4 regions of the Solibacillus sp. FSL W8-0474 genome follow, and region 1 is predicted to be linked to each of the others. Evidence: riboswitches for the same ligand, from Rfam matches in the RefSeq annotation. Region 1 holds a riboswitch; each other region holds the start of a gene.

Region 1 (8,178 bases):
AATTTCACTATATAGGGAAATATTAGGGGATACAGAAAGCGATTGAAGGTAATAAACCATTTTCTCGAACCGTGTTAATAATCATTCCCCACATTCATATACTTTTCTATTGATTATTTTATAGAGGGAGGAGCTTTGTGGAGGTTTTTGTTAGACCGGGTGATTCTTTTTGGTATTATAGCCAAGTTTTTAATCTTCCGTATCAGCTAATTATTGATTCAAATCGTAATTTAAATGCACAGGCGCTAATCCCGAACCAACCTGTCCAGATTCCCGGCTATGTAACAAATCCATATACTATTCAACGGGGAGATAGCATTTGGTCGATTGCACAAAGAATTAATTTGCCGATGGATGCAATTTTTCTGCTCAATCCAGGAATCAATCCATATGCGATTCAAGTAGGTACTCAATTATTATTACCTATTCGTATAACATGGCGTGTTGTAAATGGTAAACAAAATTATGATTACAGCACGATGGTACAGGATATTCGTACATTGCAGGCAATCTATCCATTCCTAGTAAATGAGCCGATTGGAAATTCTGTATTAGAAAAAGAAATTCCAGGACTCACAATTGGAAAAGGGCAGAAACGTGTTCATTATAATGCATCATTTCATGCGAATGAGTGGATTACAACAGCGATTGTCATGACGTTTCTAAATGATTACCTATTGTCGCTTACGAATAATGGTTCCATAAGAGGGCTTTATACATTGCCATTATATAATCAAACAAGTTTAAATATCGTGCCAATGGTAAATCCGGATGGAGTGGATTTAGTACTGAACGGACCTCCGGAAGATGCAACAATCCACAATAATTTAATCGAATGGAATGGGGGGAGTACAGATTTCTCTGGTTGGAAAGCAAACATTAATGGGGTTGATTTGAATGACCAGTTTCCTGCTGAATGGGAACTGGAAAGAGAAAGAAATCCGAAAACACCAGGTCCACGCGATTATGGTGGGGAAAGTCCGCTATCTCAACCAGAGTCCATTGCAATGGCCGAGCTAACGGTTGAACGGGATTTTGCTCGTGTGTTGGCTTTTCATACACAAGGGCAAGTTATTTTTTGGGGATTCATGGGATTGGAGCCTCCTGAAACAGAACAGCTTGTCAACGAGTTTGCCAGGGTTAGTGGATATGAGCCGATACAGACAATCGAAAGCTATGCTGGTTATAAAGATTGGTTTATTCAAGACTGGCGTCGCCCAGGTTTTACAGTAGAACTAGGTCTTGGAACGAACCCTTTACCAATCAGCCAGTTTGGTGAAATTTATGAAGAAGCATTAGGGATTTTCTTAAGTGCACTTTATATGTAAATGAAATCCCCCCGTTACCACTTGTGATGGAACGGGGGGATACTTTTATGAATTTAAGTTTTCATCAATTTCCAGGATGTTTTGCTTTAGTTCATCTAGTTTGGATTTATTTTGCTCAACAATATCCATATGTTCCTGTTTTTGTTCTGCATTGGCAAGTGCATTTTCGGTACGCTCCAATGAATTGAATGCATGTTCTACTGCAAATTCTTCTGGGTGGGACATTGCCTGTTTTACTGCTCGCTCTGTTCTTTCAACTGAGTTGGATAGTAAACTAATCGGGTGATTTTGTTTCCAGCTAGGTGTGCCTGAACTTTTTTTAGCCACTGTTCCTCATCCTTTCCGTCTTCGGGACTGTTTTCACTGTTAGTATTGATCCTGACGAGTAATCCATCCGTCAAAAAAATTGCCAGTAAATGAATTCAAAAAGGACTTTGCTTTAAGAATAAATGAAGTAATTCGTACCATACTAATTTGGATTTCACTTTAAACATAGGGAGGCGGAACGAATGAGCAAAAAGGGTGCATTAGATCCGAAATCTCAAAAAATCCACCAAAACTGGACAAGAAATAAGCATCAGAAATCTCAGGTTAATGGTCAAACAGAGGTTACTCTGCAAAACCAAATATTGAGAATTAATGCGAAAGCTAAACAGTTCTAACCTTTGTTAAGAAGTAAATCAGGCCTTCACCAACAGTAGTATTCTGTTGTGAAGGTCCTTTTACTTTTTACTTATAATTTTTTGCAGCGTTACTTTTACCCTTTTCTACAAGGCGATGTAGTTCATTTAATTCATTTGCGATTTCTTCTCTCATTTTGTTTGGAGCAATTTTTTCATTCTTAGGTGTTTGAGGTAACGACCTCTTATTAGTTCCTTTGCTTGTGCTGTCGTCTCTGCCCATTTCGTATTCTCCTTTCGATTGGATTCCTTCTTAATATGGCATGAGATCAGTTTTTTATCACAAAAAGTAAGGAAGTAAACGAAGATGGAAAAAGGCATAAAACCCCCAATACTGAGCACATTAAATCAGTAGGAGGTGGAGAAAATGAGCAAAAACAACAAAAAGACATTGAATGAAAGAACACATAATCCTTTTGCTACTTATAAAGAACTGCATCATAACAAAACAAGTCATGATCGAAATCCAGAAGACAATGTAGCTGAATTTGCAGAAGAATTTGATTCCAAACTAAAAAATAAAAACAATAAAACAAATCATGACAAAAATCAGCAGTCCAACAAAAAATAGTTAATCTTGATTTTCTTTTCAAATAAAAAAGAGCCTTAATTAAAGGCTCTTTAATAATATGGAGAAAGGTAAAACTATCCCATATATACACTTTCACATGTTCCGGCTACAGGCTCGTAAAAACAATGTTGTTTAAATTGCCCTGTAAATGGTTGCCCATACCATGTAGGAGGACATTCCCCTGAAGGATTAAAATACCAGAGGGCATATTTTGCTGGATGGTCTCTCCAAAAATCTAATGTTTGCCTTGCCAAACGTTGTTCAGTAGGTCTTGCGCGCTGATAAAACATATTTCCTTTTTGAACTGCTTCAAAAGAATAGTTATTTCCCTGAACTTGAAAAATAACCTGCTCTACTGTTCTGACGTCTCTAAAGTCTAAACAATCCGCAACAACTCGATTTACAATTACATTCCCAACATATAACATCCCTTGCTTGCCTTCACCTTCAGCCTCAGCTCGCATCATTCTTGCCATCAAATCGACATCTGCATCGCGGTACTTAACTCTTGGCATTTTTTCACCTCACATTTATAGTATGAAAAAGTTTGCTACGTTGCGCATATCTTAATTAGTTTTGTATAAAAATTATTTCAAAAAGTGCTCTTATTCATTTATGACTTTTTCTCTCGCATTAATAGAGCATTAAGTTCATAAATTAGTATATAGAAAAAGGAGGACCGACAATTCAAATTCATGTTGTACAGCCAGGAGAATCGCTATGGGGAATTGCGCAAGCTTATGGAACGACGATACAGAATATTGTAGATGCCAATCAAATTCCTGAGCCTAATCGCTTAGTTGTAGGGCAAGCGCTTGTGGTTCCAGTAAATGGTCAATATTATATTGTTCAACCAGGGGATAGCTTATGGTCAATAGGACAACGTTTTAACGTGAATTATTTGACACTTGCACAAGTAAATGGTTTATCTCCTAACGCGTTATTAATGATAGGAACACGTTTATATATTCCACCCGCTGCGAAAACATCTGCTGAAATTTTTGCTTATGTTGAACCAAGAGGCGACGAAGTAAGTGAGCTACTAGTAAATCAAGTTCGTGAAACGAGTCCCTATTTAACGTATTTAGCCCTATTCAGCTATGAAGCAGGACGGGATGGTTCATTAAAGGCACCAGTAATTGAACCATTACCTAGTTTGGCGGCAGAAAATAATGCGAGTATTGCAATGGCGATAACGAATTTAGAAGATTATCAGTTCAGTAGTGAGCTAGCACGTGATATTTTTCAAAGTAAAGCAGTACAAAACTTACTTTTTGACAATATTATTGCAGAAGCAAAAAGAATTGGGAATGTTTCGGATATCCATTTTGATTTTGAGAGAATACCAGGTGACCAAAGGGAAGCCTATAATAATTTCTTGAGAAGCGCGGTAGAGCGTATGCATGCTGAAGGTTATACAGTTTCCACAGCACTGGCGCCAAAATCGAGTGCGAATCAGCCAGGTGAATGGACGGTCGGTCATGATTATAGAGCTCATGGGGAAATAGTAGATTTTGTTATGCTAATGACATATGAGTGGGGGTATTCAGCAGGACCTCCTCTGGCTGTCTCCCCGCTCCCTCAAGTTGAACAAGTAGTTCAATATGCTTTAACGGAAATTCCGGCAAATAAAATTTTACTTGGGCAAAATTTGTATGGGTATGATTGGACGTTACCTTTTGTGCAAGGGGGAGAATATGCAGAAGCATTAAGTCCACAGCGTGCAATTGAAATAGCCAAACGTTATAATGCAGCCATTCAATATGACTATACCGCACAGGCACCTTACTTTAACTATTATGATGAGCAAGGACGTTCACATATTGTATGGTTTGAAGATGCACGTTCCATTCAGGCAAAATTTAATCTAGTAAAAAGACTGAATTTACGGGGTGTCGGTTACTGGAAACTTGGTTTACCTTTCCCCCAAAACTGGCAACTTATCGGTTCAAACTTTAATGTCGTTAAGAAATAAAATAGGAATAAATAAAAACTCAGATGAAATGCTTATAGCTCATCTGAGTTTTTATAAGTGATGTGGCAATTTACAATTGTACTTCGCATTAGAAAGTATATTATGAATCTGAAAATTTACCATTTACTTGCTATGTAAATTTTATTCTGATACACTCGACGTAATTAAATGCATTTGCAGGGGGACACATTTGTGTTGAGAAGGTTAAAACCTGACCCTTAGAACCTGACCGTTAATACGGACGTAGGGAGCAAAGTACAATTATACATATGTACTTACTAAGACCCCGCGTATTTTACGTGGGGTCTTTCTTTTGCAGTGTCACTTAATAATATTTTTATTAGGAGTGGTAAAAATGATTGCATGTACTATAGCAGGATCCGATAGTGGGGGCGGGGCTGGCATCCAAGCTGATTTAAAAACCTTTCAAGAGCTTCGAGTATTCGGTACATCAGTGATTACAGCTTTAACGGCTCAAAATACAAAAGGGGTGCATGGAATCTATCCTGCTACTGCTGATTTTGTAAAGGATCAATTAAATGCAGTAATCGATGATTTTGATTTAAAAGCTGTTAAAACAGGTATGCTGTTTAATGCAGAGATCGTAGAAACAATTGTCTCGGTATTGGAATCTAAAGAAATACCACTTATTGTAGATCCAGTAATGATTGCAAAAGGCGGTGCTAGCTTACTGAAAGAGCAAGCAACAATAGCTTTAAAGGAAAAACTACTTCCGGTTGCTACGGTTTGTACACCGAATATACCCGAAGCAGAAGTATTGACCGGGCTAACGATCAAAACCGAGGAGGAAATAGAGCTTGCAGGGGAATATTTATTAAATTTAGGTATGCAATGTGTAGTGATAAAAGGTGGTCATTTAGCGGGTAAGCATGCGATTGACACGGTGTTTATTCGAGGGGAAAAGCCTTTTAAAATGAAAACAGAAAGACTGAAAACAATTCATACACATGGAACAGGATGTACATTTTCAGCAGCAATTACTGCAGAAATTGCGAAGGGGAAGCCATTAAAAACAGCGATCATTGAAGCAAAAAAGTTTGTCCAATTAGCAATTCGTTACCCACTGAATATTGGTCATGGATTTGGTCCTACAAACCATTTTGCCTACCAGGAGCACCGAGGAATTTTCGATGTGCAAGTAATTTAATTAATTTATTGAGTAAATTGTACCCGTTTCTTGAAGTGAATAGCTTGTGGCATTTTTTTAACTCTCAAAAAGTACTACTTGCCTAGATATAGTAATGTATCAATTTGCTCTTTTCTACTATTCTGGCAATTTAGTATGATGGACTTGTTGAACAATTTAGATAATAGGAGTGAAAAAAATGTGGAAAAAACTTTCTGCTTCGGCCCTTACATTAACACTTTTAACTAGTGGAATGGCTGGGGTATCAGCGGCATCTACTTCCAACAATGAAGAAATGACACGCGGAGATTTTGTGAAGGCAGTCATTGATGCATTAGGGGTAGAAGTAGGTTCTGGACAATCCGTTAAATTTAAGGACGTACCCGATTCACTGAAGCCATATATTGAAAAGGCTGTGGAACTAAAGTTAATTAAAGGTAAAACACCGACACAATTTGCACCAAATGAAAAATTGACACGCACACATGCCTTCCTTATTGCAGCTAGGGGTATACAGGATGAAAAACAATATTCCGAAAATGTATTAAATCAATTTAAAGATGCGAATAAAATTGGATCTGGGAATCGTCAAGAGATGGCAAAGGCAGTAGAGTTAGGCTTATTAACAGGCTATGAAGACGGGACGATCAAACCGAATGAGTTTGTCACGAAAATGCAAATGCAAAAGATTCTGCAGCGGTTTTTAGCGGAATATAACCCAGTTGAAGCAAATACGACCGTGGCATTGCGCATTTTAGGTACGACGGATATTCATACTAATATTATGAACTATGATTATTATAAAGATGCGCCAACGAATAGTTTAGGCTTGGCAAAAACTGCGCTGCTCATCGAAAAAGCCCGTGAGGAAAACCCGAATACGGTATTATTTGATAATGGAGATGCCATTCAAGGAACGCCTCTTGGCTCTTACATTCAATCCGTGAAAAAATTAAAAGAAGGAGAAGTCCATCCTTCTATTGCATCAATGATTGCGCTAGATTATGATGCAGCGACTTATGGCAATCATGAATTTAATTACGGTTTAGAATTTATTGATGAAGTAACAGATGATGCACCATTCCCGTATGTTAATGCGAATGTACGAAATGCTTTAACTAAGAAAATAATGTATGAACCGTATGTCATGATTGAAAAAGAAGTACTTGATTCTACAGGAAAAAGTACGATGATTAAAATTGGTGTAACAGGCATTGTCCCTCCACAAATTTTAAAATGGGATAAAGCAAATTTAGAAGGAAAAGTAACGGTAGATGATTCTGTAGAAGCGGTAAAAACAATCGTTCCAGAGATGAAGAAAGCTGGCGCGGATGTAGTAGTTGTACTGTCGCACTCAGGTATGGGTGATGATACACATGAAATCGGTGAGGAAGATGTATCCTATCTATTAACAAAAATCAGCGATGTAGATGCGGTTATAACAGGACATGCCCATGATGTATTCCCAGGAAAAGTAGATAGCACTTTACCGAATGTGGATATTGATAATGGAACAATGAACGGTGTACCTATCGTAATGGCAGGTAAATTTGGTAGCCATCTAGGAGTAATTGATTTAGAGCTTGAGAAAAAAGCTGAGTCTTGGGATGTGATTTCAGGAAAAGGTGCCGTGCGTGAAATTGCAAAAGATAATGAAAATGTAAGCAGTGCAGTTGTGGAAAGCGTAAAAGAAGCCCATGAAGGGACAATTGATTATGTGCGTCAGGCAGTAGGAACAACTACAGCAAATATACATAGTTATTTCTCACAAGTGCAGGATGACCCTTCCATTCAAATCGTAACAAATGCCCAAGCGATTTATGTAAAAGATAAAATTAAAGGAACACCATTTGAAAGTCTACCTGTATTATCAGCGGGTGCGCCATTTAAAGCAGGAACGAGAAGTGATCCAGAGTACTACACATTCGTACCAAAAGGTGAGTTGGCAATTAAGAATGTTGCAGACCTATATTTATATGACAATACATTAGCTATGTTAAAAGTGACAGGTGCTGATGTGAAAGAATGGCTTGAAATGTCTGCTGGTCAATTCCACCAAATCGATATAAATAAAGAAGATGAACAACAACTAATTAATGCTGAGTACAGATCATATAACTATGATGTCATTGATGGCGTCACTTATGAAATTGATGTAACACAACCAGCCAAATATGATGCTAGTGGAAATATAGTTAATGAAAAGGCTTCCCGCATTGTAAACTTACAATATGATGGAAAGCCGATCGATTTATCACAGGAGTTCATTGTAGCGACAAATAACTATCGTGCGAATGGAACATTCCCAGGTGTACGAAACGCGACTGCAGTTGAAGTATATCCAGATGAAAACCGTCAAGCAATTATCGACTATATTTTAGCTGAAAAAACAATTGATCCAAGTGCAGATGGTAACTGGAAATTTGCTGCGTTTCCAGAAAACGTGAAAGTGGTATTTGAATCGTCGAAAAAAGCAG
Region 2 (8,178 bases), 770 kb from region 1:
TTGAACCATTGGACCCTCCTTCTTTCGAAATAGCTTGATTAAGCTTTTCATTTAACTCACCTACATTTCACAGCCAAACTTACTTATCTGTTTTTGATTTTTTCTTTTTTGGCTTTGGCTGTATTTCTATAAATTCAGGTTTTTCACTATCTGCCGCAAGTACCTTATGTTTTTCAAAAACATTGGTAAGCTGAAGACCTCGTTTAGTAATTTGTGTTTCGATTTGAGCAACCGCTTCTTTTAGCACTTGTACTCGAGCATAAAATTTATCGTTGCCAGGGATTAAACACCAAGGGGCATTTTCTGTATTTGTTTTAGCAAACATTTCATCTGCCGCTTCCATATATAAATGGAACTTTTCACGATTTCGCCAATCTTCATCTGTGAGTTTCCATGATTTATATGGGTCTGCCGCTCTTTCCATAAAGCGCTTCAATTGCTCATCCGCATCAATATGAACCCAGAACTTAACTATAATATAATCTTCATCCGTTAATTGCTTTTCAAAGTCATTTATTTCGTTATAAGCACGCTTCCATTCATGTTCTTTTGCAAAGCCTTCAATGCGTTCCACTAATACACGACCATACCAAGAACGGTCAAAGATGGCAATCTGGCCATGCTGAGGCAGCTTCCGCCAAAAACGGTGCATATAGTGATAACGCTTTTCGTGTGGCTGTGGCGCGGAAATTGGTGAAACGATTAAACCACGTGGATCAATGTGTTCTGTTAATCGCTTTATTGCGCCCCCTTTGCCTGCTGCATCCATGCCTTCAAATACGAAGATGAGACCGATTTTATTGTTGTATAAAAATTGCTGTATATTAAGCATTTCATACTGCAACTCTTTCAATTGCTTTTTGTAGAGCTTCTTATCCAATTTTAATGTCAGATCCAGATCGTTTAGGTTTTGCATTCAACGGCCCCCTCTATTGCGAATCATTATATATATTTTACTTGAAAGTGTTTAGAAATGGTAATTGTTGCTGTAATTTATTTGAATCGTTTGATTATTTTATGTTAATCTAATCTCCCTATAGAACAAAAGTAAAAAACGTGGCCGCATTATATGCTTCCACGTTTTTTAATTAGTCTTCTAATGTTGTTAAAATAATTGGTTTATCTTTCGTTACAATAATCGAATGTTCTATTTGTGCAACTAATGATTTATCCGGAGTAATAAATGTCCAACCATCTCCGGATTCAACAATATGCTCTGCCTTTGCAGAAATGAACGGCTCTACTGCTAAAACCATCCCTTCTTTCATAATTGTTGTATCCCAAGCATCATAATAGTTTAATACGTGGTTAGGCTCTTCATGCAATGATTTACCTAAACCATGACCTGTTAAGTTCATAATTACCGTTAGGCCGTGATCACGCGCTTCACGCTCAACTGCCTTACCAATTTGATTTAATTTTGAACCTGCTTTAATTTTTGTCATTGCACGTTCAAATGCAGATTTTGCTACAGCACAAAGTTTTTCCTTATCTTCATAGCCTTTTCCAACAACAAAGGAAATTCCTGTATCTGCAAAATATCCATTTAAAGAACCTGATACGTCGATATTGACGATATCTCCTTCTTGAATCACTTTATTACCTGGAATACCATGTGCCACTTCATGATTCACCGAAATGCAAGTATAGCCTGGGAAGTCATATTCACCTTTTGGGCCTGAAATAGCGCCAGCATCAGCAAACATACGTCCTGCAATTTCATCCAATTCTTTTGTCGTCACGCCAGGTACTGTCGCAGCTTTCATCGCTTCACGAATTTCAGCACAAATACGTCCTATTTTTTTAAACGCTTGGATTTCTTCTTGAGTTGTAACAATCATGTGTAACTTCCTTCCTCTTAAACAATGTCTACCCTTAACTATAACATACTTAAAATCGGTTGTAAGTGTTCATTGTTTTTTTAAATGATGTGTTTAAATACAGGAATTATGTGCAAAAATGATATATAGATTAATGTACATTTATAATAAAAAACAAACTAGATTTGAAGTGTGGAAATCCGCACTGCAAACCTAGTTCTATTATAATAATTTAATTTATTGTACTTTTTGCAATAAACGTGGTGCAGAAGTGAATAACAGAACGGCAATAATAGCTGTAATAATTGTTGCTGGCAGCATGTAGGAACCGTTGTAGAGAATTGAATATGTCCATACATTATCGTCGCCTGCAAATTCCTTAAAGAAGACAACTCCGGCAAGTAAGTGGCAAACGAATCGTAAAGCTCCACCTAATAACGTACCTATTATAATATAGAGTGCCATCTTTGTTTTATGGAGTGACTGTGTTGCTTGCAATAAAGGCTTTCTTATAACTGCGGCTAAACCTACTACAGTAAAAGCAAGACCATAATCCAGAATTGCCTGAAGCCAGTGGACGATATACGCTCCAAACATCATTTGCATTATTCCAATTAGTAGGCCAGTTGCAAGACCTGCTGTTAGCCCCCAACGAATTGCCATTAAAATAATAGGAACCATTACAAAGCTGATCGATCCACCTTGTGCCCACATTTTAAATGATATTTGATCCAACACCAGTCCGACGGCAGCGAAAATCGCTATTTCCACCATCATAAGTAATCTTTTTTTGTCCATAACAATGCTCCTTTCTTTTTTCCGATGTAACAGAAGTGAAGAAGGAATAGAAATTCATCTGCAAAAATAAAAAACGATAATCAGGACAAAAGCCTGACTATCGTTTGAACAGTCGGTTTCTATCCACATCCCTACGCAAGTGCTAACTTACAGGTTCAAAGAGTCAGTGCAGTTACGTGCACAATCTCAGCCGACTTACTCGGCTCCCCTTGTGGTACATCTAAATAATTATTGTTTGAACAAACTTATTGTATCGAATAATTTTCCAACTTTCAACAGCCGATTTTTTTGAAACTAAATTCCAGACAGATGCGTATACAAACAAAGGAGTGAATGAAATGAATCAATCAAAAGGTTTGAGTGCTTTAAGCTATTTAAGCTTTTATTTTGCACCGTCTATCTTGCCGTTTATTATATATATAGTTTCAAAAGATGATTTTGTAAGGGCGCACTCCAAAAAGGCTTTTATTACACAGTTTATCCCGATTGCTTTTGGTATTTTGTATATTATTTACTTTTTCGTTTCACTTTTTTTAACGCATGAAACGTTGACTATGCAAGATTTCTTTGTCAGTTCACATTTTATTGCCATTGTAGTTTTAGTTATTATGGTTTCAATAGTAGGGATTTGGAATTTAGTGAAAGCTATTAAAGTTCTACGTTAATGTTTATGAAAGCTTCATAATTGGGTATATTTCTTATACGAAATGATATTCGTTAAGGAGTGAACACTTATGAAAATTAACAAACTTGTTAAAACAGCAATTAAGTATGGTCCAATACTTTATCCAATTATAAAGAAAATGATGGATAAAAAATCTACTCCACAACCCGCAACTGCTACACGCCGAGCAACAAAACGCTAACGTAAAAAGACATTTCACCCTGTCATTCGAGTGAAATGTCTTTTTTTGATAACATTTATTTAATAATAATTTCCGTTTTACTATAGCCTTCTTTTAGCTTTTGTACTTGTAAAATAGCCGGCATAGCTGCTTTAAGTTCGGCAACATGTGAAATTACCCCAATTAGTCGTCCTGTCTGCTGTAGGTCGATTAATATATCTATAGCCCGGCGCAACGCCTCTTCATCCAATGTACCGAAGCCTTCATCGATGAACATCGTATCAATATGCACACTGCCTTGAACACTTTGGATAACATCTGCCATTCCTAAAGCTAATGAAAGTGATGCATTGAACTTCTCACCGCCGGACAATGTTTTTACATCGCGTGTTTGCCCTGTATTACTATCATATACATCAATACTTAACCCGCTTTGAGCATTTCCTTCCTTGCGACCCGTTGACTTTAAAAAGTATTGACCATTTGATAAAACTCGAAGTCTCTCGTTTGCAGCATGTGTTACTTTTTCTAAATAACCTATTTGCGCGAATCGCTCAAAAGAAATTTTCGCTTCATTCTGTCCACGAATTAAATCATAAACATGTTCAACTTGCATTAATTTTTCTTTATAATCTTCTATTTGTCGAGCTGACTTTTCAAGCTTTTCTAAAGTTTCCCCACACTGCAATGTGTAAGAATGAACTAACTTCATTTCTGAATATTGTGCTTCTACTTGCTCTGTAAGAAGCGTAATTTGTTGCTCAAAAGCTTTTAAGTCCACCAATTCTTTTCCTTCTAGCATTTGATGTTCTTCTGCAATTTGCACTGTTAAAGTATGAAAACTTTGCTTATAGTTATCTAAAGTTTCCTGAATTTGCTGTTGAACATGCAATGGAAGCAGTGCTTGCTTATATGCTTCTAAATGGAAGCCTTCTTGTATGAGTATAGACTCAAATGAAGCTTGCGCTATTTTATTTTCCTGTTGTTTGTCTGTTAAATTATTCATTGCATGTTGATAATTAACTTCACAAGACTTTTCTTCTAATTGGATATTTTGCAATGCTTCCAACGCTTTTTGTATTGTATTTTTCAAATGATGATACTTTTGCTGAAGGCTTGTCAATGCTTCTGTAACTTGTTGAACCGTAGAAAATTGCGGCAGTAAAGACTTTTCACTTTGCTCAAGCTTTCCCTTCTCTTGTGCATATTGTTGATCAATTTCCGATACATATTGCTGCCCTTTTTCAATCCGACCTTGAAGCACTTCTTTGTTTTCCAATAGCTGTTCCAACTTTTTCTTTTCTTTTACTAGTTGCGCTTGTTGCTGTTTTTGCATCGATAATTGATTCGTCAATATAGATAGTTGCTGCTCGTATTCGTCAAGAGATGAAGGGTCAATTTTCAGCTGTTGAAGTATCATCTGTTTTTCATTTAATGCCGCTTGTTCTACCTCCAATTTCGAACTTATTTGATAAAAGTTCTGCAGTGCATTGTCACTTTCACGGCGTAATACGGTCAATTCATTATCGTCGACATCCATTGCTTCACTGCTATGGATCGCTGGATGCTCTGTGCTTCCGCATACAGGACACGCTTCCCCATGTTGAAGAGATGTAGCGAGAAATGCAGCATGATTACTGCGTATCTGTTGTTCCAACTTCTTTAATTTATCCTGGGAATGATTTGCAATTTGTTGTTTTTCAGCCAGTGTTTTCGTTAATGCCACTACGTTAGATTGGAGCTTTAAAGTTTCTTTCGCAAGCTCAATTTTCTTAGTCATCATTGCATGTGCTTCAAACGTTTCCTGGTACGAAGCCACTTTTTGTTCCAGGTCATTTATAATTGTACGCTGCTCCTGATGCTGTTCTTTTAATGCACTATCTTCTTTTAGAAGCTTTTCAAACAATTGTTTTGCGTTATTTTGATTTTCCTCTATTTTTAAAACGGATTTCCGCTGGTCATCTATCGATTGATAAATCGGTAATAGCTGTTCTAACTGTGAAATAGTTTTTGAATACTCATCCAATAAAGGTTCATGTTGCTTTTGTTCTTCATAATATTTCAATGCATTTTGAAGCTGCAACTTTACCTGTTCAAAATCCTTTTTTGCACGTTGTAATGCTACTTCTGCTTTTTCAAGCTGAAACTTCACTTTCTCATGTTCACGCTCTATAGGTTCAATATGTGTTGCTTTCTTTGCAAGCTCAAGACGCTGTTTCTCGTTTTCCATAGTTTGTTCCTGCTGCAGGAGCTCTGCAAGTTTTGTTTTTCTTAATAAGTATTTTTCAATACGCTCATTTAATAGCTTTTGTTCACTATACGTTTCATTTAATTGCTGTAATTGTAATTTGGATTTCTCATATTCCGTTTTTAATGTTCTGCAATGTTCTTCATAATATTGCTGTTCCAATAATAAGGCTTGCTTTACTTGATATAGATTTATCACATCTTGATTTACCGCTGAAAATAGCTCTGATTCTCTATTAGGTAGGCGCGATAGAATTTCATGAATGGTATTGTCTTGCTGCATAATTGATTGATCATATAGCTTTTCGGCAGACTTTTTTTTCTCACGCAAAAGCTCAACCATTTTTGTAAATCGTTCTGTTTTGAATATTTTACGGAAGATTTCTTCTTTATGTTTCGATTCGGATGTCAATAGTTTCTGAAATTCTCCTTGTGGGAGCATCACAATCTGATTGAATTGAGATTGGGTTAAGCCAATCAGCTCTTCTATTTTCGCTTGAATTAGCTTTACTTGAAACTTTTCTACAGCCGGAACTTCTACGCCACCCGTAATTTCAAAAAACTCCCGTTTCGCACTCGTCCCATTATGACCAAATTTTCGCCAAATCCGATATAAACGTCCGCGCACTTCAAATTCAAGCTCAACTTCAGTATCAATCGTCTCATCGGCAAAATCACTACGTAAAAAAAGAGACTTTTCACGGTCTTCCCCACTGCCTGAATCATAAAGGGCAAATGTTATCGCATCAAAAATAGTCGTTTTTCCCGCACCAGTAGCCCCTGAAACGACAAATATTCCATGCTCATGAAGTTTCGTAAAGTCGATAACTTCCTTTGTTTGATATGGTCCAAATGCTGTCATCGATAATTTAATAGGCTTCATCGTTACAGCACCTCCTGTAATTCTCGTTCATTATCGATCAGTTGCTGAAGAATGTCTGTATAAATTGCTTTAGTTTCCTCACTTAGATGCTTACCAGTCATTTCTGTGTAAAACAGCTCAAACAATTCCGAATCATTCATTTGTACACGGTTTAAAGTATCCGCCTGCTGCTCAAGCTTTTCATAAACGACCGTTCTTTCAATATGCAAAGCATTCGGATAAACAGTACGAACAAGTTCAGCGGCCCCTTTAACAAAACTTTCATCCTGCAACTTTACGAAAACGTAATCATCATTTTTATCATGTTGTAAAATATCATCAAGTAGTCCTGAAACAATGCGCATATCCCGAATCGGCGTCAGCAACTTTTTTTCCACAGCTACGGAGCCATCTTCTTTCAGGTCAACTATTAAAAAACCTTTTTTATGTGTTACTTCAGATTCGGAGTATTTTAGTGGTGATCCTGCATACTGTATTTTTTCATTTGCCACAAAATGCGCCTGATGTAAATGTCCCAGCGCTGTATAGCAAAATGGTTCAAACAATGCTGAGTCAATGCACTCTGTACCACCTATCGTCAATTTACGTTCTGAATCGCTTGTATTTTGTTCGGGCATCCCATCTTTTGTAACAAAGGCATGTCCAACAATAATATTGCGTTTTTCCGGATCAACTGTTAACTTAATTTCTTCAATAATCCGTGCCATTGCCCCTTCATGGGTCGTAATCGATTCATCACCAAAAATATTTCGTACAATTGAAGGCTCTGCAAAGGGAACTAAATAAAAATGCACTTCCCCATACTCATCATGCATAATAACCGGTTCAAAGTAATTTTCAAGATGACCGACAATATGCAATCCACTTGCCTTCATTAAATCACTACCAAAGTTTAAACGTGTAGCGCTATCATGATTTCCAGCAATTGCGACAATCGGTGTTTTTTCATCGATTAATATTTGTTTAAAAGTTTTATTTAAAAGCTGAATTGCATCAGTAGGTGGTACTGATCGGTCATATAAATCTCCCGCTATAATGACTACGTCTGGCTTTTCTGTTCTTATTTCCTCGATGAACTGTTCGATTACATATTGCTGATCTTCCGTCATTGATACACCTTGTACGAGCTTTCCTAAATGCCAATCTGCTGTATGAAATATCTTCATGAATAACGCCTCCTATTTTATTTACTATAAGTGTACATGACTAAAATTAAAAAAACCACACTATACGAACGAATATTCGTACAGTGTGGTTATACTTATTATTAATAATTTGCTGTCATTTTTCCAGCTGAAATTTCTTCCATATAGTGACACGCAGCTTCATGTGTATCTTTCATAATGGCAGATGTACGTAAAACTGGCTCTTCCGTACGGCATTTATCTGTCGCAAATGGACAGCGTGTATGGAAGCGGCAACCTTGTGGCGGATCAATTGGTGACGGTACATCACCTTTCAATACGATTCGACTTTTCACTGCATCCGGATCTGGTACAGGAATTGCCGATAAAAGCGCTTTCGTATATGGATGTTGAGGATTTTCAAACAAACTGTTTTTATCTGCAATCTCAACAATTTTCCC
Region 3 (8,178 bases), 830 kb from region 1:
CAAAGCCTCCTGGCCCTGCATGTGTAGAGATCATTGCACCAGCTTGCATCCATGTTACATGTTCAAAACCAAATTCCTTCGCGAGTTCTTCCATCTGCTTTTTAATACTTTCATCAAGCCCAATAGAATAAATCAAGTATAGCTGTTTTCTATCAATATCATATTCGTTTAAATAGTCTCGTAAAAGCTTTTCGGCAACGATATTCATTTTCCCTCGATATTTTCTTGTTGAAACAAGCTTCCCTTCCTTTAATTCGATGCATGGCTTAATTTTTAATAAAGCTCCTCCTATATAGGCTAGGTTACTTACCCTACCGCCCGCTTTTAGAAAATCCAAACTTCCAGGCAGGAAAGCGAGTCTTGTCTTAGGAACTACGGATTCTATTTTCTCTATTAAACGGACATGGTCAATGGAAGGTTCCTCCTCGAGCAATGAAGCTGCATACATAACTATAGCACCTAATCCACCAGTTACATTTAAAGTATCAACTAAAAAAAGATTATCAAAATTCTCCGCTGCAATTAATGCACTTTGAAATGATGCCGATGCTTTAGACGTATAACCAATATGAATGATGATGCTGTCAGGATATTCTGTTCTAATTTTAGTAAACAAATCCTCATATTCATGTATATTTGTTGCTGCTGTGGAAGGAATTTTTTTTGTACGACTATGAAAATCAAAAACTTCTTCTACAGATAACTGACCATCTAAATAATCTTTCCCCTCCATAATGACATGCATCGGTACTACTTGAATTTGATGTTTCTCAACTAGATCTTTCGGTAAATCCGCTCCACTCTCAGTCGATAAAATTATCCGTTTCATTGTATACCCCTTCCAAATTACATACCTATTTTGATGTGTATTTATTTTTTATTTAACTTAAATATACACTAAGAGGATGAATTATCCAGTGAATGTTCTGAAAATTAAAGTAACTAATTCAAAGGTTTCTTCTCGATAGAGTACTTGCTTAAATGCTTAATCGGATGCCAATGCTGTAATGACAGCTCCCACCGCCTGTATCCAAGCGCCAACTGCATTCATTACTTCTCCTTCACTTGTATCGTTATCAGCAAAGACTTCAATTACATTTCCAATTAGCTGAATTATATTTCCTGTATTCGCTATAGTTTGTAAAAGAGTTAATTTCCCTTCAGTATTAATTGTAATTCCAACTCCAACCACTTGGAGCAGGTTACCTTGCTGTTCTAATAGTTGACCTGACTGTTCATTCTTAGAGAATATTCCTGCCACAACAGCTAAGTTTCCTATTGACGATAGTTGACCACCTACCCTATCCAGTAAGGTGTTTTCAGCCTCTGCAACAATTGCGCTTCCTCCAGCTTCTAGAATATTACCAATTATATTAAAATCATTTAGTGTTTGCTGAGTAAAAAAAGTAGAGGGCGTACTCCCGATTGCAGATACAATTGTCCCAACAGCTTCAATCCAGTTCCCTGCAATAGTAGTAATATTTGATTCATTGGAGTTGTTATTCCATCTAATGCCCTTCGAAGTATTCCGCTTCCTACTTTTGTTGCGGAACATCAATTTATCCCATTTATCCAAAGAGATCTTTTGTTTTTTAGCGTTGTTTTGGTTGTTAGAATTACTATGGTTTATCATTTTTATCCACCTACTGTTCATTAGTAAGGTAAGCTATAACAAATTACGAGATAGTAACTTTTTATGCCGATATGGAGGTTGTACATTCCTACCGACTAAACCTAGATATTGCAGTATATGTATTTTTAAATAGAATAATTGGACCTGGATTGACCAATTATTTCGTTGATTAATATTATAAAAATCCGAGAAATCATCCTCGGATTTTCAGGTCATTTATAATAATTACATTTCACGGCAATTCAGGATCGGTGGGTATAGGATACTTTACCTCTGAATAATTTTTCATTAGCAATTCTGTTTTAATCAATTGTCCCGTTACTTTGTCGATTGTCTTTCGCCAAATCTCATTTTGACGATAGTTTTTCCCGTCTTTTTTTAAAAATTGATGGTTTCTTTCCTCAATATGGTAAGTGTAAGGCATTTCTTCATTCGCAAAAATTGCTCCTTTTAAAAGTTTATCTGTTACCCAAACTTTTATTTGAAAAGGTTTAGTTGTCGGATTATAAATGCGTAAATCTACATAATTGTAAAAAACACTTGCACCACTCCCAAATGGAAGCGTTCTTCCCGAATCAGGAAATGGGTCGAAACTATGATGATGCCTTTCTTTAATAATTAGAGGTGTATGTAGCGTCATCCAATACAGTAAATTAGCAAGCTGACAAATCCCCCCTCCAACACCTGTCTTCACTTCTCCCATTGAGAGCTGCATTCCTTCAATGTAGCCTTTTGCTTTTGTCGTTTTCCCTACTAAATGCCAAAACGAGAAGGTTTCTCCAGGCTTAATAATTACACCATCGATTGCACTCGTAGCAATTTTCAAATTAATTATTTTATTCTCCTGTAAGTTAGGATCACTGTCTCCTAATTTCCTTCTTAGCAATGATTGGTGTTTTTTACATGTAAAAGGGAATGTAGTTATCAACTCTTTATACGTTGCAAATCGCTTTCTTTCTATTAGATTTTCGATAGACCGAAAAAGCCTTTTCTGTTCAATTCGTAAATAATAGAAGATTGGATTAAGTTCGGATAATCTCAATATTTTATTCCTCCTTTAAACTAGAAATTTTTATTAATTCTATGTAGTTAAAACGCTTACTCATTACACGAAGCGCTTTATTTCTCTTTGTAATTATTCAACAGAACTGTTTTTATTCCTTTTAAAAAGAACTTGCTCCCTAACAGAAGGATATATCTGGAAAAGAGCAAAACCCCATTACCTACTCTTGAGGTAATGGGGTTTCAATTTAAAAGTTTTAATTAACAGACTTATAATTATTCCAGGCGTTCACTAAATTTGTTGCTGCTTGCTTTGGATTTTCAGCCTCCGTTACAGCTGAAACGACAAAGAAACCGTCTACACCAGTTTTTGCTAAGGTAGGAATATCCGCGAGTTTTACACCCCCGCCTACGACTACGGGAATCGAACTAAGCTCAGCAACTTTCGTAATATCAGCAATACTTCTCGTAATCACTTTTCCGTCTTCCCCAATTCCGCAATCAGGTTTTGTTGAGGTCTCATGCAACGGTCCTACGCCAAAATAATCAAGTTGAGAGACATCCTCTGTTTTAATATAGTCAAATAATTGATCAGCTCGAGCAGATAAACCGATAATGAGGTCTTCCCCTAAATATTCGCGACAAACGCTCACTGGGATATCTGTTTGTCCTACATGAATGCCATCTACTTTAATCCCTTGTGATCTAGCCGCTAAAACAACATCAAGACGGTCATTTACTAGGAGTGCAACCTCATCGGATTTTCCAGCTTCTTCAATGACCTCTGCTGCTTGACGTGTTAATTGAATCAATTCTCTTGCAGAAGCAACTTTGGAACGTATTTGGATGCAAGTAAAGCCCGCACTTACTGCCTCTTTAATAATCGTTGCGACTGGACGGCCTTTTGTATTTTCAGGACCTATAACTAAATAGGCTGAAATATCAAGCTTTTTGATATTACCCATATTACCCTCCTAAAATATCATTTATTTTATCTATTTTTGTATTGATCGTATTCGTATATCCCGGACGGATATCAGCTTTTAACACCACTTCTGTTCGAATTCCTTTTTCTGCAAGTATAAAAGTCGCTTCTTTTACTACTTTCATCACTTCATCCCATTCTCCCTCAATTTCTGTAAACATTGATGTAGTTCGACTCGGTAACCCCGAATCTCGAATGACTTTCACAACCTCGGCGATTTCCTGTCCCAATTCATTCCCTACACCAAAAGGCGCAATTGCTACTGCTACTAATGTATTCATAAATTAATCTCCTCCAAATCAAATGAGTTGTTTGCAATTTCTTCTGCTGTTGCTTTATATAATTCATCCAAAAACTGCGCTTGGAAACTTCCTGGACCATCTACTTTTAACTCAGCGCGTTTTCCAGCTACATTGTATACTGCACTAGCAGTAATGGCTGCAATAAACGGAGTAGTTGCTGTTGCATACACAGCGGCAACTCCACCTAACGAGCAGCCTGCCCCCGTAATTCTCTCCATAAAATGAGAGCCCCCATAAGAGATAGCTATAATAGAGCCGTCTGTTATTAAATCCGTTTCTCCTGATACAGCAACCGCACCACCCGTCCACTTTGCAAGAGCAATCGCTGCTCTTTTAGCCTCGTGTACAGAATCTGTAGCATCCACACCTCGTACCCTTGATTCCTCTGCTCCTCCATCTAATGCCCATAAACCTGCCAATGCTATAATTTCTGATGCATTTCCTCTAATAATGGTCGGTTTAAATGCCTTAAATTCCTGTAGTAGCTCTGTCCTTAGTGAACCAATGCCTACAGCGACAGGGTCCAACACCCATGGTTTTCCTGTTTCATGCAATACCTTTGCTACATGAGGTAATGTCTCTTGATAAATAGGTAATAGCGTACCCACATTTATATAGGTTGCTCCCCCCGCTTTAGCCATAAATTCTGCTTCATCCGGTAAATACACCATAGCGGCAGAACCTCCAACAGCAAGCTGTGCATTTGCAACGAAATTAATCGTGACAGTGTTTGTAATGGAACCTGCCATCGGATTCGCCTTTTTTACTGTTTCTACAGCCTGGATAATTTCATTTTGTATCTCCTGCTTAGTAGCCATTTCCATCACCTTTCTATAATCATTCTTCATATGAACGAATAGATTCACAAGACGGGTCTTACAGGTAGAAATTCACTTAGCATAAAAAACAAAAAAGTGCTCTCCCTAAATAAATGGGAAAGCACAATTCAAATTATTGCTTATAAATATAATGAATCGCTTCCCTACGCCAGTTTTAACTGACAGGTTCAAAGAGTCAGGTTTTAACCTTCTCAACTCAAAAGAGTCCCCCCGCAATATATGCTATTTTGTTTGTTCCTCCATACTATCAACAGGTATGTCGAATGTCAAATTCATACATTTACGTGCCTCTATACCAACGTTATAAAGGTTCAATAATACATCGAATTAAAGTATGAATTGCATATTATTTGGAAAAAATAAAACAATAAACTTATTACATCATTTGAACAGGAGTTAAGAAAATGGTCCAATCTTCAAATGAAAAAAACAATAGTCGCCAATATCTCGATGGCCAATTAGATGAAAATATTGCAGTAATAAAAAAAATACTTGGAAATTCTGCAGATCTTATTATCCGAAAAAGCAGAATTGGCCGGTTGAACCATCCTTTTGCTTTAATTTATATAAAAGGGCTTATAAACGAGGATTTATTAAATAAAAATATATTAAAAATTCTTGAATTAAACAGAAAACATATTCACTCGAATTTGTTTGATCATGTCTATGAAGAAATAATTGCCATTGCTGAGATCAACAGATCAAAGGAAATGAAGCAGGTAATTAAAACGCTTTTAGCCGGCGATACAGTTTTCTTACTGGAAGGTGTAAGTGAAGCCGCACTTATCGGAACGAGCGGAATGGAATATCGTGCCCTTGAGGAGCCGCAATCTGAATCCGTTATTCGAGGGTCCAGAGTAGGGTTTATAGAGAATTTTAAAATTAACCTCTCGCTCATTCGCCAGGAAATCAAAGACCCCAATCTTCGAGTCGATATGATGGAAGTTGGCACACATTCCAACCAGAAAATTGCCATTTGTTATATTGATGGGATTGTAAGAGAAGACCTTTTACAGGAAGTTTTGCGTCGCGTTAAAACAATTGATATTGATTTCGCACCGGATTCTGGATTTATTGAACAGTGGATTGAAGATAATCTTCTGTCACCCTTTCCACAAATTTTAGATACAGAAAGACCGGATAGGGTGGCTTTCAATATATTGAGAGGTAAAATAGCCATTATTGTTGAAGGGTCACCCTTTGCTCTCTTAATGCCTATCACTTTCGGGGATTCATTAAAGTCAATAGAAGACTATAACCAACGTTGGTTAATAAGTTCATTACTACGATTATTGCGCTTATTCTCTTTCTACATGACTATATTTTTACCAGCCCTATATGTTGCATTAATTTCATACCATCCAGAATTAATTCCGGCTCAGCTATTATTTACGATAACTGCCGCTAGGGAAGGGATTCCATTTCCGTCCTTAATTGAAGCTTTAATCCTCGTCTTTTTTTATGAAGTATTGCAGGAGGCTGGAACAAGACTCCCCTATAAAATCAGTCAGACAATTGGGATTGTAGGCGGTATAGTTATTGGTCAACTTGCCGTTATGGCGGGGATTGTAACTCCCATCATGGTTATAGTTATTTCTCTAACAGCCATTTGTGCATTCACAATACCCAATTACAGCTTTGCGATTGGCTTGCGAATAGTTCGTCTCGCTACTATATTTGCTGCCGCAATTTTAGGACTATACGGAATTATTTTAGTGTTTATTATGATTTATGTTCATCTTGCCAACTTAAAAAGTATTGGTATTCCATATACACAATCATTTTCTCCAGGCAACTTATGGACCCTTGAAAATATTGTCGTAAGGGCTCCGATTACAGTATTGTCAAAACGCTCATTTCAGCCATTCCTGAAATCGAATAGGAAAAAGAAAGACGGAGGATCAGTGAAGTAATGAAACTTTATAAAAACAATGAATCGATTCAAGATAAAGACATTATGTTTGCTGTTGCTTCGAATACGATTAGTATTACAATTCTATTTTTGCCTCGGTATATAACCGAACATACTGTATCATCGGATGGCTGGATAGCAATTTTATTTGGAGGGTTGATCGCGCTTCTTTTAGGATGGATTTTAGCAAAAATAGCGGTATCCTTCCCAAATGAACCCTTTTTCTCTTTTGCCTCCTATTTAGTATCAAAGCCAGTGGCAGTCATACTATGCTTTATTTTTGTTTTTCAATATATTATTATCTCTTCGTTTCAAATGAGGGAAATGGCTACCTTGTCTCAGGAGTACTTTTTTGATCGTACCCCATTGGAAGTTGTCTGTTTAGCGTTTATCCTTGTCGTTATATATGCAGTATCTGGCTCGAGGGTGGCCATTTTCAAATTAAACATTCTCTTTTTCCCTTTTGTTGTCGGCGGGTTAATTTTATTAATTATTGCTCCGATGTGGGCTATTAAGCTTGAAAATTTACTTCCTGTGTTTCAAACCGATTTTAAAGGACTTCAGTCTGGAACAATATCCAGTTTGAACGCATTTCTAGGATTTGGTATTGTAATATTTTATATTTCTCTTATAAAAAAACCTGAAAAAGCAGCTAAAATGACTGTTTTAGGCATTTTATTTCCATTTACCTTTTATATCATTATTTTTATTATTTGTGTTGGCGTCTTTGGGAATGCAACGGTCAAAAATCTTTATTACCCTGTATTCGAGCTTTCAAAAATAATATCGATTCCAGGAATTTTCTTCGAACGCTTTGATTCGATTTTATTTATCATCTGGACAATTATTGTATTTACAACCTGCTTAATGGCATTTGATATTGCAGTAATGCTCATTAACCAGCTAATTCCTAAATTAGCCAAACAAACGGTTATTTTTATTTTGTCACCCATCATTTTCTTTTTAGCCATGATACCTAAAAACTTTATTCAAATTAATAACATTGCAAAATATATGGCTTATTTAGAGATAATTTATATGGTATTCGTCATATTTCTACTAGGAACTATGCTATTAATAAGAGGTAGGAGAACCCATGATCCCTTATAAAAAACTAATATTTTTAATTTGCTGTCTCCCACTTACAGCCGGTTGCTGGGATAATCTTGAAGTAGAAGATCGTAGTTTTGTAACAGGGATTGCGATAGACCTAGCTAATAATAAACCAGCTCCCTCAGAAGAAAGTGTGGCTGCTAGGGATTCACAAGGTCAACAGAAGCAAAACTCACAGCAGCAAAATAATAAACCTTCATCAGGGCAAGAACGCATAAAACAAAATCAAAATGAATCTTCATTACAAACCGATGAAAGAGTTTTAAATTATGAAAAAGATGAGGATTACGAACAAAATGAAAATAATAAATTCAAATTAACACAACAGCTTTTAAATCCTTCTACCTTTAGCTCACAACAAAACACTAACAATTCAAACGCCACTTCATTTC
Region 4 (8,178 bases), 880 kb from region 1:
TCTATATAAAGCTCCTATAACGGCTTTATGTATACGATTCCACGAAAAATAGTCTTCCTATTCGATATTAATAAATTAATAAAGATAGCAAGACTACTTTGTATGATGATGTGTTGTAGAAAATATGGATGCCTTTAATTTCAGCATAAACATTCCTCCTTAATAAGTTGCTCATTACTATACAGGAACAAATTTCAATTATCAACAACTAATATCTTTTATGGAAATATTACGGTTAATAACTATTAGTGTGGGAGAAGAAATTGAAAATAAGATTTTCTAATGAAGTCCGTTCTGCTGCGCTCCGGGAAAAGACGATGAAGCAAGTGTTATTGAGGTTCCCGTCCGTTGTAATCCGTTCCGAGGCAGGCTTTCCAGGCTTGCCTCCCAAGCTTTTTTAAATTGAATTGCGTAACGAGATAAATAGAGGAATGAATTTCCGTTATTTTTAAAATAACATGAAAAATAGTAAAAATAAGGGAACATATTGCCGTTATTGACCTAAAAAACAAGAAATTTAATGATTTTATTGAAAATAGCGGTAAAACGTTCCCTTATTTATCCTAAAATAACCGACATCATTCAAATAACGGTAAAATCTTCCTTTATTTTAGGAGGGCAATTAATCAGACCAAATAGGTTAAGGGTACGAATTTATGTTTCGTACTCTCTTGTTCACCACATTTCATTTGAAATATTTACACTTGCACTCTTTGATTGCTTCCGCCTATTTGTATAAATCGATTATAAACAACTCTTGCTAACATAGGGTCTGCTACACCATGGATAATGGCGCGACCATCCTCAAAGAAAACGATGCGGTATGTCTCAAACTGACACGATAGTAAATATGGATTTACTATTAGCTTTGTCACTTGCTTACTTATGTTTTCTGCAATTTGTTCTAGCGAATACTTATACGATTGGCCAGGTCTTAGCTGAACCGCATCCCGCCCGCAAAGCACCCCTACCTTCATTTGTTGCTCTAATTGGAGAAAAGGGTAAATTGGTTGTTCACCGCAAGTAAGGCAATGCGGATTTTTAAGCTTTGATACATGAACCTTTGCGTGCTCTTCCTTCCACAGGTCGACTGATTGAACAATTGGTTGCAATGGGATTGCTGAAAGCCATTTCATTACGGATGTCACTTGATACGCAGCCGTAACTTGAACAATTGGGCTAATGACACCCACTGTATCACAGGTCATCGTGTCCATCGGTAAATGCTGTAGTAAACAATGTAAGCACGGGGTTTCTCCTGGGACAATAGGAAATGTAAGACCATAGCTCCCGACACAGGCACCAAATATATACGGAATTCCTTTCTTATTTGCCGCATCATTAATGATTAAGCTTGTTTCAAAATTATCCGTTGCATCGACAACAATCATATGCCCTTGCATTAACGTTTCTATATTTAGTCCGTGCACATCTTCCACAATACCTTCAATAATAATTTCACTGTTTATTTGTTCCAGTCTTTGTTTAGCTGCGATAGCCTTTGGTAATTTGCGATGGACATCTGTCTCGACGTAGAGCTGCTGGCGCTGCAAATTGCTCCATTCAACATAGTCTCTATCAACAATCGTCAAATGCCCAATTCCTGCTCTCGCCAGCATTTCAGAACTCGCTGAGCCAAGTGCACCTGCCCCAATAATTAAGACTTTTGCTTGCTGGATACGTTGTTGCGTATTTTCTCCTAAAAATAAGGATTGTCTTGCATAACGATTGTTCAAAGCGTCACCATTCCTGCTGTCGGGCTGCTTGGAGTTGCATACTCTTTTTCTTCTATTCTGCCTGCCTCAAATCCTAATCTGCCAGCATCTATCGCGAGCTTCATTGCCTCAGCCATTTTTACAGGATCCTTTGCACCAGCTACAGCTGTATTCAGTAATACCGCATCTGCCCCTAACTCCATCGCATAGGCAGCATCTTTAGGCGAGCCAATCCCTGCATCTACAATAACCGGTATAGTTGATTGCTCTATAATAAACTTTAAATTTATTGGATTAATAATCCCTTTGCCTGAGCCGATTGGTGAGGCGCCTGGCATAATCGCATGAACACCCAATCTTTCAAGTCGTTTTGCTAGAACGACGTCATCCGATGTATACGGTAAAACGATAAATCCATCTTCTAAAAGCATTTCTGACGCCTTTAAAGTTTCAAGGGGATCCGGTAGCAATGTATGCCAGTCTCCAATGACCTCGACTTTAATCATGTCACACAATCCGGATGCCCTAGCAAGTTTAGCAATACGTACTGCTTCCTCTGCAGTTTTTGCCCCTGCTGTATTCGGCAATAGCGTATATTTCGTCAAATCGAGCTGCTCCAAAAAGTTAGGCTGCTCTTCTGAAAAAATATTCATTCTTCTTACGGCAAACGTTAAAATTTCTGCCTGGGATATTTCTACTGCTTTTTTCTGCACCTCAAACGACGGATATTTCCCTGTCCCTAACAGCAGTCTGGATTGAAACGTGCGATCTGCGATTTTTAACATATTTCATCCTCCTCCAACAAAATGAACAATCTCTACCACATCACCTTTTGATAAGCGCGTCGTTTCATAGCTTTCTTTCATGACAATTTCCTGATTCACTTCTACGACAACAATTCGATTTTCTAAGCCATAATATTTCAGTAATTGCTGAACATTTTCAAAAAGCTCGAGTTGCTTTCTACCATTCACTGTAATAGACACCGCTTACTCATCTCCTGTTAGGTCGATTGATCTGAAAAGCCTCGACCCATTCTTTTTTCACAGTCCTATTTAATATAAAGCTCGCAATCATCTCACCAGTTGCTGGTGCTAATAAAACCCCGTTTCTATAATGTCCTGTTGCAAATAATATCGATTCATCATGTGGATGAAAGCCTATAAATGGTTTTTGATCGAATGTTTGTGGACGCAATCCCGACCATGCAGCATTCATCTTCATCTGACCAATTCCAGGAAAGAGTTCCTTCGCTTTTTGAATCAATGTTTCCATGCCATCTAGACTTACGTGTTCTGACCAATCATTTTCCTCCATAGTAGCTCCAATAACTAGCTCCCCATTATTTCTAGGAACGATATAGTATTTATCATGAAAAATAGTGTGTTTTAAAAAAGTGCTTCTTCCTTCCACAGCAATACATTCCCCTTTGACCGGTGTTATTTGCTGCTCTACACCTAGCTGCTGAAAAAATGGATTACTCCAAACACCCGCAGCAATAACAACCCGTTTTGCTTTGAACATTCCTAGTGTTGTATCTATTTGAAAAGTATCCAGCTGCTTTTGAACCTTTAACACCTTTGTATGCTCAAAAATGGATGCACCGTAAACTTGTGCCCCTTTAAGAAAAGCCTGGCATACACGATACGGCATTACACTAATATCCTCTTCAATATAGGCAGCCCCTATTATATACGGGGAAACATCGGGTTCTAGATTTCTTACTTCATTTGCCTCAAGCCATTTCACAGTGGGCAGTGTGAGTATTGCCCTTAATGCTTTCTTGTCACGTTCAGAAAAGGCCAGCTTTAAAATCCCTCCCTTTTTGCAGCCAATGTCAATGCCACTTAGACCGTATAGTTCATCCTTTAACTCCGTATAGAGCGCCTGACTGTATCTCGCAAAAGTGAAGAAGTCCTTTCCATCGCCCTCATATTCCGAATGTGCTCCAAGCATACCCGCCGCTGCACTTGTCGCTTTTAGTCCAATTCGACTTTCCTCAAGCACGGCCACCTCAACTTGATTCTTTGCTAAATAATAAGCAATTGCACTTCCAATAATTCCTCCGCCAATTACGACTACGTCATAGCTTGTTTGCATCTTTAATGGCCTCCCTGTATTGGTTCGCTGCTGCAAACGGATGCGTTGCCGAAAAAATCCCGGACATAACCGCAATCCCATCTGCATTTACATCATGGAGTGCCAGGACTCGATCTACATGAATTCCCCCAATCGTGAAGACGGGAATTTTTAAGTTCTTTTTCATTTCATTGATAGGTGAAAGACCGTTTGGAACCTTTCCTTTTTTGCTGTTTGTTTCAAAGCAATGTCCATAAAGAACATAATCAGCCCCTTGCCGCTCTGCCTCCATTGCGCCTGTATAATCATGAACCGATTTCCCTATATTGAGATGCTGAAATTTCTCTTTCACCTGTTGTACAGAAAACCCTATTTCGGGTAAATGTACTGTGGGAATATCGCTATACAAGGCCATATCCACAAGACTATTTATGATTATTTTCTCTTTTGGAACCTCTCCTGCATCCAAATATTCAAGTAGAGTTATCACTTCTTTTATTGTTTTTGTCTTTTCACGTATTTGTATATAATCCACACTTTGCTGTATCTGAATAATTTTTTGCGCTAATGCTAAAATCGGCTGACAATCATCTGTTACTGCCATTAACTTCATACAACTATGCCCTTATAAAATCGTAGCATGCTCATTCATATACACTTCCTGTTGCCAATCCTGACAAGTCCAGGACATTTCCCAAAACTGCCATTCATAATAGCAACTGCGCTTGAAATGGGCTGTCAATTCACGTTCATCATTTCCTGGCATCTGTGCAAAACGATTCATCATCGCCTTTTGCTTTTCAATGGTCTCTTCCATCTCAGCTGAAGCATATAAATCAATCCACTGTTGATACAACTTAACACCCGGTGTTGCTTTTCTTAATGCGGCCCCGATTTCCTGATATAACCACGGACAAGGTAGTATCGCAGCGTATGCGTCGGCAATCGACCCTGTATAAAATGCTTGATACATATGACTAACATAATTGTACGCTGCAGGTGCTGGTTGGAAATTTCTGATTTCTTCAGGTGTAACGTGCAACTCTTTGAAAGTCGAACGGTGTAGTTCTAACTCTGCTTCCCGTATAAAGTTCGCGGTTTCCAGGAAATAAGCTACATCTTCATCTTCATTAACTTTTGCCGCCAGCATTGCAAGTAGTTTCATATAATGCTTTAAATAATAGGCGTCCTGCAGCATATAAAATTTAAACTTTTCCAGCTCCAATGTTCCATCAGCAATACCTTGTACAAATGGATGCTTCAAACTGGCCTCCCAATAATATTCCGTTTGCTTTCTTACTTCTTTACAAAAATCCATCCTATTTCCTCCTTGGAGGCGTAAGCAAAAAAGGCACCTCTACAAAAAGTAGAGATGCCTAAAAAAGTGCATATGTACGCACTTATTGCTCCCTACGCCAGTATTAACTGTCAGGTTCTAAGGGTCAGGTTTTAACCTTCTCAACACAATTGTGTCCCCCCGCAATTAAAAAATTTGCAAAAGAAAAGCTCTCCAAAAAGATGGAGAGCGCCACGTACGATTATTAGCTTGTACATTTTGCTCCCTACGCCCGTGTTAACGGAACAGGTTCTAAGGGTCAGGTTTTACCTTCTCAACACTTACGTGTCCCCCTGCAAATTCATTTAATTACTACTAGTCTACTGATAATTCTGAATAAATGCAACGGTAATTTAAATTTTTTCCTACTGCCTACCATTTTCTCGCTTCATTCGCTACGTAAAGTCCGACAGTTTTATTTTGCTTCCAAACATTGTTCCAGCGTTTTAGTGGCACCGAGGCTTCACCGGCATATGGTGCAATTTCAACCGTCATCGCAGGTCGGTCTTTAACTTTTGTGAAGTAGTCCTCAGAAGCTGCGATTGGTTCGTTTTTTGTTGTTACGGGCATCATTTTATAGCCTGTAATTGAGGAAACTCCCTTTACTAGCTTTTTAGTACGAGCAAATTCGGTCTTCGCTCGACTCCAATATATAATTTGACCGGAAGAATGATAGGATACATAGGCTAAATGATTGCCGCGATCAATCAGTCTTTTCATTGCAAGTGCTTCAGGCTCTGTATTCGGCGCCTTACCTTTATATTCTTTAAACGAAGGCTTTGTCATTTTTATTAATTGCCAGTTCACATTGAATTGACGATTTAAATCGACACCATTTATATTTGCTTTCCAACGATTAAAATTGGAGCTCCCATTCATCGCTCTTAACTTGGCCATAGGTGTTTTCACTTTTCCACCTTGTGAAAGTGTTACACCATCTGGGTTAACCATTGGTACAAACACAATACTTACCTCACTTAATATCGTTTTTACATCATATTTTTCTATCTTCGTACCATTCAAGTAAGCCTTTAAATATGTATCAATCATTTCCATCAGCACATTGGTCGTCATATGTTCCCGACCATGGAAAGCTGCATCGAATAAAACTTCCTTTTTACCAGTTCCGAGCTTTATGGAATAGAGAGAACGCCCTTCAACTGATTGTCCGATTTCCTGTAAATTCGTAATTGAAGGATACATTTGTGATATTAGCTTTAACTTTGAGGCTACCTCATCAAATGTTAAAACTTTCGAACCGTCGACTAATTGGTCATAGTGGACATCGGTTAAAGTAAGAAAAGTGGTTTTAGACGAATTTTTTACGATACCTTGCTTACCATGTATCCCGGTTAATAAAAGCTTCTCACCTTTTGCTACTTTTTTTATAACAGCCCCATTTTTATCTTTCAATTCTATATTCTTTTTTGCAATCACTTGTACCGGATATTTTCCAAGGTCAACCTTTTCTGTAGCAGCATTTGTAGTCATTGGATTAATAATGGCTGCTGCAAAAAATATTAAACTAAAAAGCAATATTTTTCCCATGAAATTCCTCCCACTTAGGTGTATAAAACTTAACTTCTATACCCTTAACTGTACAATAAAAAACGGCCTGTAAGAATATTATTCCTACAGGCCGCCCATATTAATTGTCTTTTACATCTTTACGATTTTTCTTCAGCATTCTTGATAATACTTCATATACAATCGGAACGATGATTAAAGTTAGTACTGTTGATGATAATAAACCACCAATTACTGTTACGGCTAAGTCCTGAGATATTAGTCCGCCACCAGCACCACCGAATGCCATTGGTAACATCGCACCAATTGTTGCAATCGCGGTCATTAAAATTGGTCGTAAACGTGTTGCCCCGGCTTCCAATATTGCTTCACGCATATTCATACCTTCATGTTCCATACGGATAATACGGTCTACAAGTACGATTGCGTTCGTGACAACGATACCGATTAACATCAGTAGTCCCATCATAACTGATACAGAAATCGTTTGACCTGTCGCGAATAATCCAATCCAAGAACCGATTACAGTAAATGGTAATGAGAATAAAATCGCAAATGGTGCCAAACCTTCACCAAATGTAACAACTAAGATGAAGTATACAATTGCAATCGCTGCAATCATCGCTACACCTAACTGAGTGAATGTTTCAGTCATATCAGCTGCAACACCACCTACACCAGTCGTAACACCTTTAGGTAGCTCTAAATCAGCAATTTTTTCATCCGCTGCAGATGTTGCTTTTGAAATATCTTTGTCAGTAATTGTTGCAGATACTGTCGCAAAGTATTCACCTTTTTGACGAGATAAAGAATTTAAAGTCGTACCTTCTTCAAGCTCTACAATGTCTCCGATAGTCATCGATTGACCTGTTGCAGTTTGAATTGGTGTTTCCAATAATTCATCAATGTCAGCAGCTGCAGATCTAGCTTCACGCTGTACAACAACATTAATGTCACTGCCATCACTTTCAACAGTTGTTAACACTTCTTTTGCTGTATTTGTTTGTAAAGCCATTAAAATTTGTCCAGTAGTTAAACCGTATTGTAATACGTTTTGCTGATCTACTTTTATGACATTTTCTACATAAGGCTCAGAAGCATTTGATTCAACTTCATCCAGACCGTCGATATTCACTAATACTTCTTCCACTTGAGCTACAGCTTCGTTTAACTTATCTAAGTCTTCACTGTATAATGTATAGCTCACTTCATTCGATGACATACCCATCGCGAAGTTTTGAGTTTTCCATTCACCTGATTGGCCAACGTTGAAGATATAGTCTTCTACTTCTTTTTTCGCTCCAGGGAAATCATCCATATCCGGATCGAAAATCGCGTAGATTAAACCACCGCCAGCACCGCCGCCAGTCAGCATTGAAGCTGCATCTGTTGAAGGTTCAGTATTCACCGATAATTGTAAAATATCGATATCTTCTCGTTTCATTAATTCCTGTTCAACTTCTTCAATGTTCGCTAATGTATCTTCCATTAACTCACCTGTTTTAGGTGTGTATGTTAAAT

Evidence for each region. Region 1 has a riboswitch for thiamine pyrophosphate ahead of thiD (bifunctional hydroxymethylpyrimidine kinase/phosphomethylpyrimidine kinase). Riboswitches for the same ligand answer to the same signal wherever they lie in the genome.
Region 2: linked by a shared signal. The riboswitch ahead of thiT (energy-coupled thiamine transporter ThiT) and the one ahead of thiD (bifunctional hydroxymethylpyrimidine kinase/phosphomethylpyrimidine kinase) in region 1 are both predicted to bind thiamine pyrophosphate.
Region 3: linked by a shared signal. The riboswitch ahead of thiM (hydroxyethylthiazole kinase) and the one ahead of thiD (bifunctional hydroxymethylpyrimidine kinase/phosphomethylpyrimidine kinase) in region 1 are both predicted to bind thiamine pyrophosphate.
Region 4: linked by a shared signal. The riboswitch ahead of tenA (thiaminase II) and the one ahead of thiD (bifunctional hydroxymethylpyrimidine kinase/phosphomethylpyrimidine kinase) in region 1 are both predicted to bind thiamine pyrophosphate.

Annotation. Positions count from the first base shown of each region.
Region 1 is NZ_JBBOQJ010000001.1:2,707,388-2,715,565, reverse strand. It holds gene NYE67_RS13685 (M14 family metallopeptidase) at 138-1,328, shown strand; gene NYE67_RS13680 (hypothetical protein) at 1,374-1,655, opposite strand; gene NYE67_RS13675 (YpzG family protein) at 1,838-1,990, shown strand; gene NYE67_RS13670 (hypothetical protein) at 2,058-2,231, opposite strand; gene NYE67_RS13665 (hypothetical protein) at 2,376-2,579, shown strand; gene NYE67_RS13660 (cell wall hydrolase) at 2,654-3,094, opposite strand; gene NYE67_RS13655 (glycoside hydrolase family 18 protein) at 3,265-4,554, shown strand; TPP riboswitch at 4,723-4,821, shown strand; gene thiD (bifunctional hydroxymethylpyrimidine kinase/phosphomethylpyrimidine kinase) at 4,910-5,722, shown strand; gene NYE67_RS13645 (bifunctional 2',3'-cyclic-nucleotide 2'-phosphodiesterase/3'-nucleotidase) at 5,901-8,178, shown strand, end outside.
Region 2 is NZ_JBBOQJ010000001.1:3,477,554-3,485,731, forward strand. It holds gene NYE67_RS17710 (GNAT family N-acetyltransferase) at 1-9, opposite strand, end outside; gene NYE67_RS17715 (polyphosphate kinase 2 family protein) at 80-916, opposite strand; gene map (type I methionyl aminopeptidase) at 1,089-1,841, opposite strand; gene thiT (energy-coupled thiamine transporter ThiT) at 2,058-2,618, opposite strand; TPP riboswitch at 2,730-2,838, opposite strand; gene NYE67_RS17730 (DUF4870 domain-containing protein) at 2,957-3,283, shown strand; gene NYE67_RS17735 (hypothetical protein) at 3,353-3,484, shown strand; gene NYE67_RS17740 (SMC family ATPase) at 3,540-6,593, opposite strand; gene NYE67_RS17745 (exonuclease SbcCD subunit D) at 6,596-7,759, opposite strand; gene NYE67_RS17750 (ABC transporter ATP-binding protein) at 7,861-8,178, opposite strand, start outside.
Region 3 is NZ_JBBOQJ010000001.1:3,534,434-3,542,611, forward strand. It holds gene NYE67_RS17970 (DegV family protein) at 1-829, opposite strand, end outside; gene NYE67_RS17975 (DUF6944 family repetitive protein) at 986-1,633, opposite strand; gene NYE67_RS17980 (VanW family protein) at 1,866-2,675, opposite strand; gene NYE67_RS17985 (thiamine phosphate synthase) at 2,893-3,600, opposite strand; gene NYE67_RS17990 (MTH1187 family thiamine-binding protein) at 3,602-3,901, opposite strand; gene thiM (hydroxyethylthiazole kinase) at 3,898-4,740, opposite strand; TPP riboswitch at 4,884-4,983, opposite strand; gene NYE67_RS18000 (spore germination protein) at 5,166-6,674, shown strand; gene NYE67_RS18005 (GerAB/ArcD/ProY family transporter) at 6,674-7,783, shown strand; gene NYE67_RS18010 (Ger(x)C family spore germination protein) at 7,770-8,178, shown strand, end outside.
Region 4 is NZ_JBBOQJ010000001.1:1,824,419-1,832,596, reverse strand. It holds gene NYE67_RS08955 (ThiF family adenylyltransferase) at 699-1,736, opposite strand; gene NYE67_RS08950 (thiazole synthase) at 1,733-2,500, opposite strand; gene thiS (sulfur carrier protein ThiS) at 2,504-2,701, opposite strand; gene thiO (glycine oxidase ThiO) at 2,709-3,815, opposite strand; gene NYE67_RS08935 (thiamine phosphate synthase) at 3,799-4,407, opposite strand; gene tenA (thiaminase II) at 4,420-5,112, opposite strand; TPP riboswitch at 5,185-5,283, opposite strand; TPP riboswitch at 5,337-5,435, opposite strand; gene NYE67_RS08925 (M14 family zinc carboxypeptidase) at 5,503-6,678, opposite strand; gene NYE67_RS08920 (efflux RND transporter permease subunit) at 6,779-8,178, opposite strand, start outside.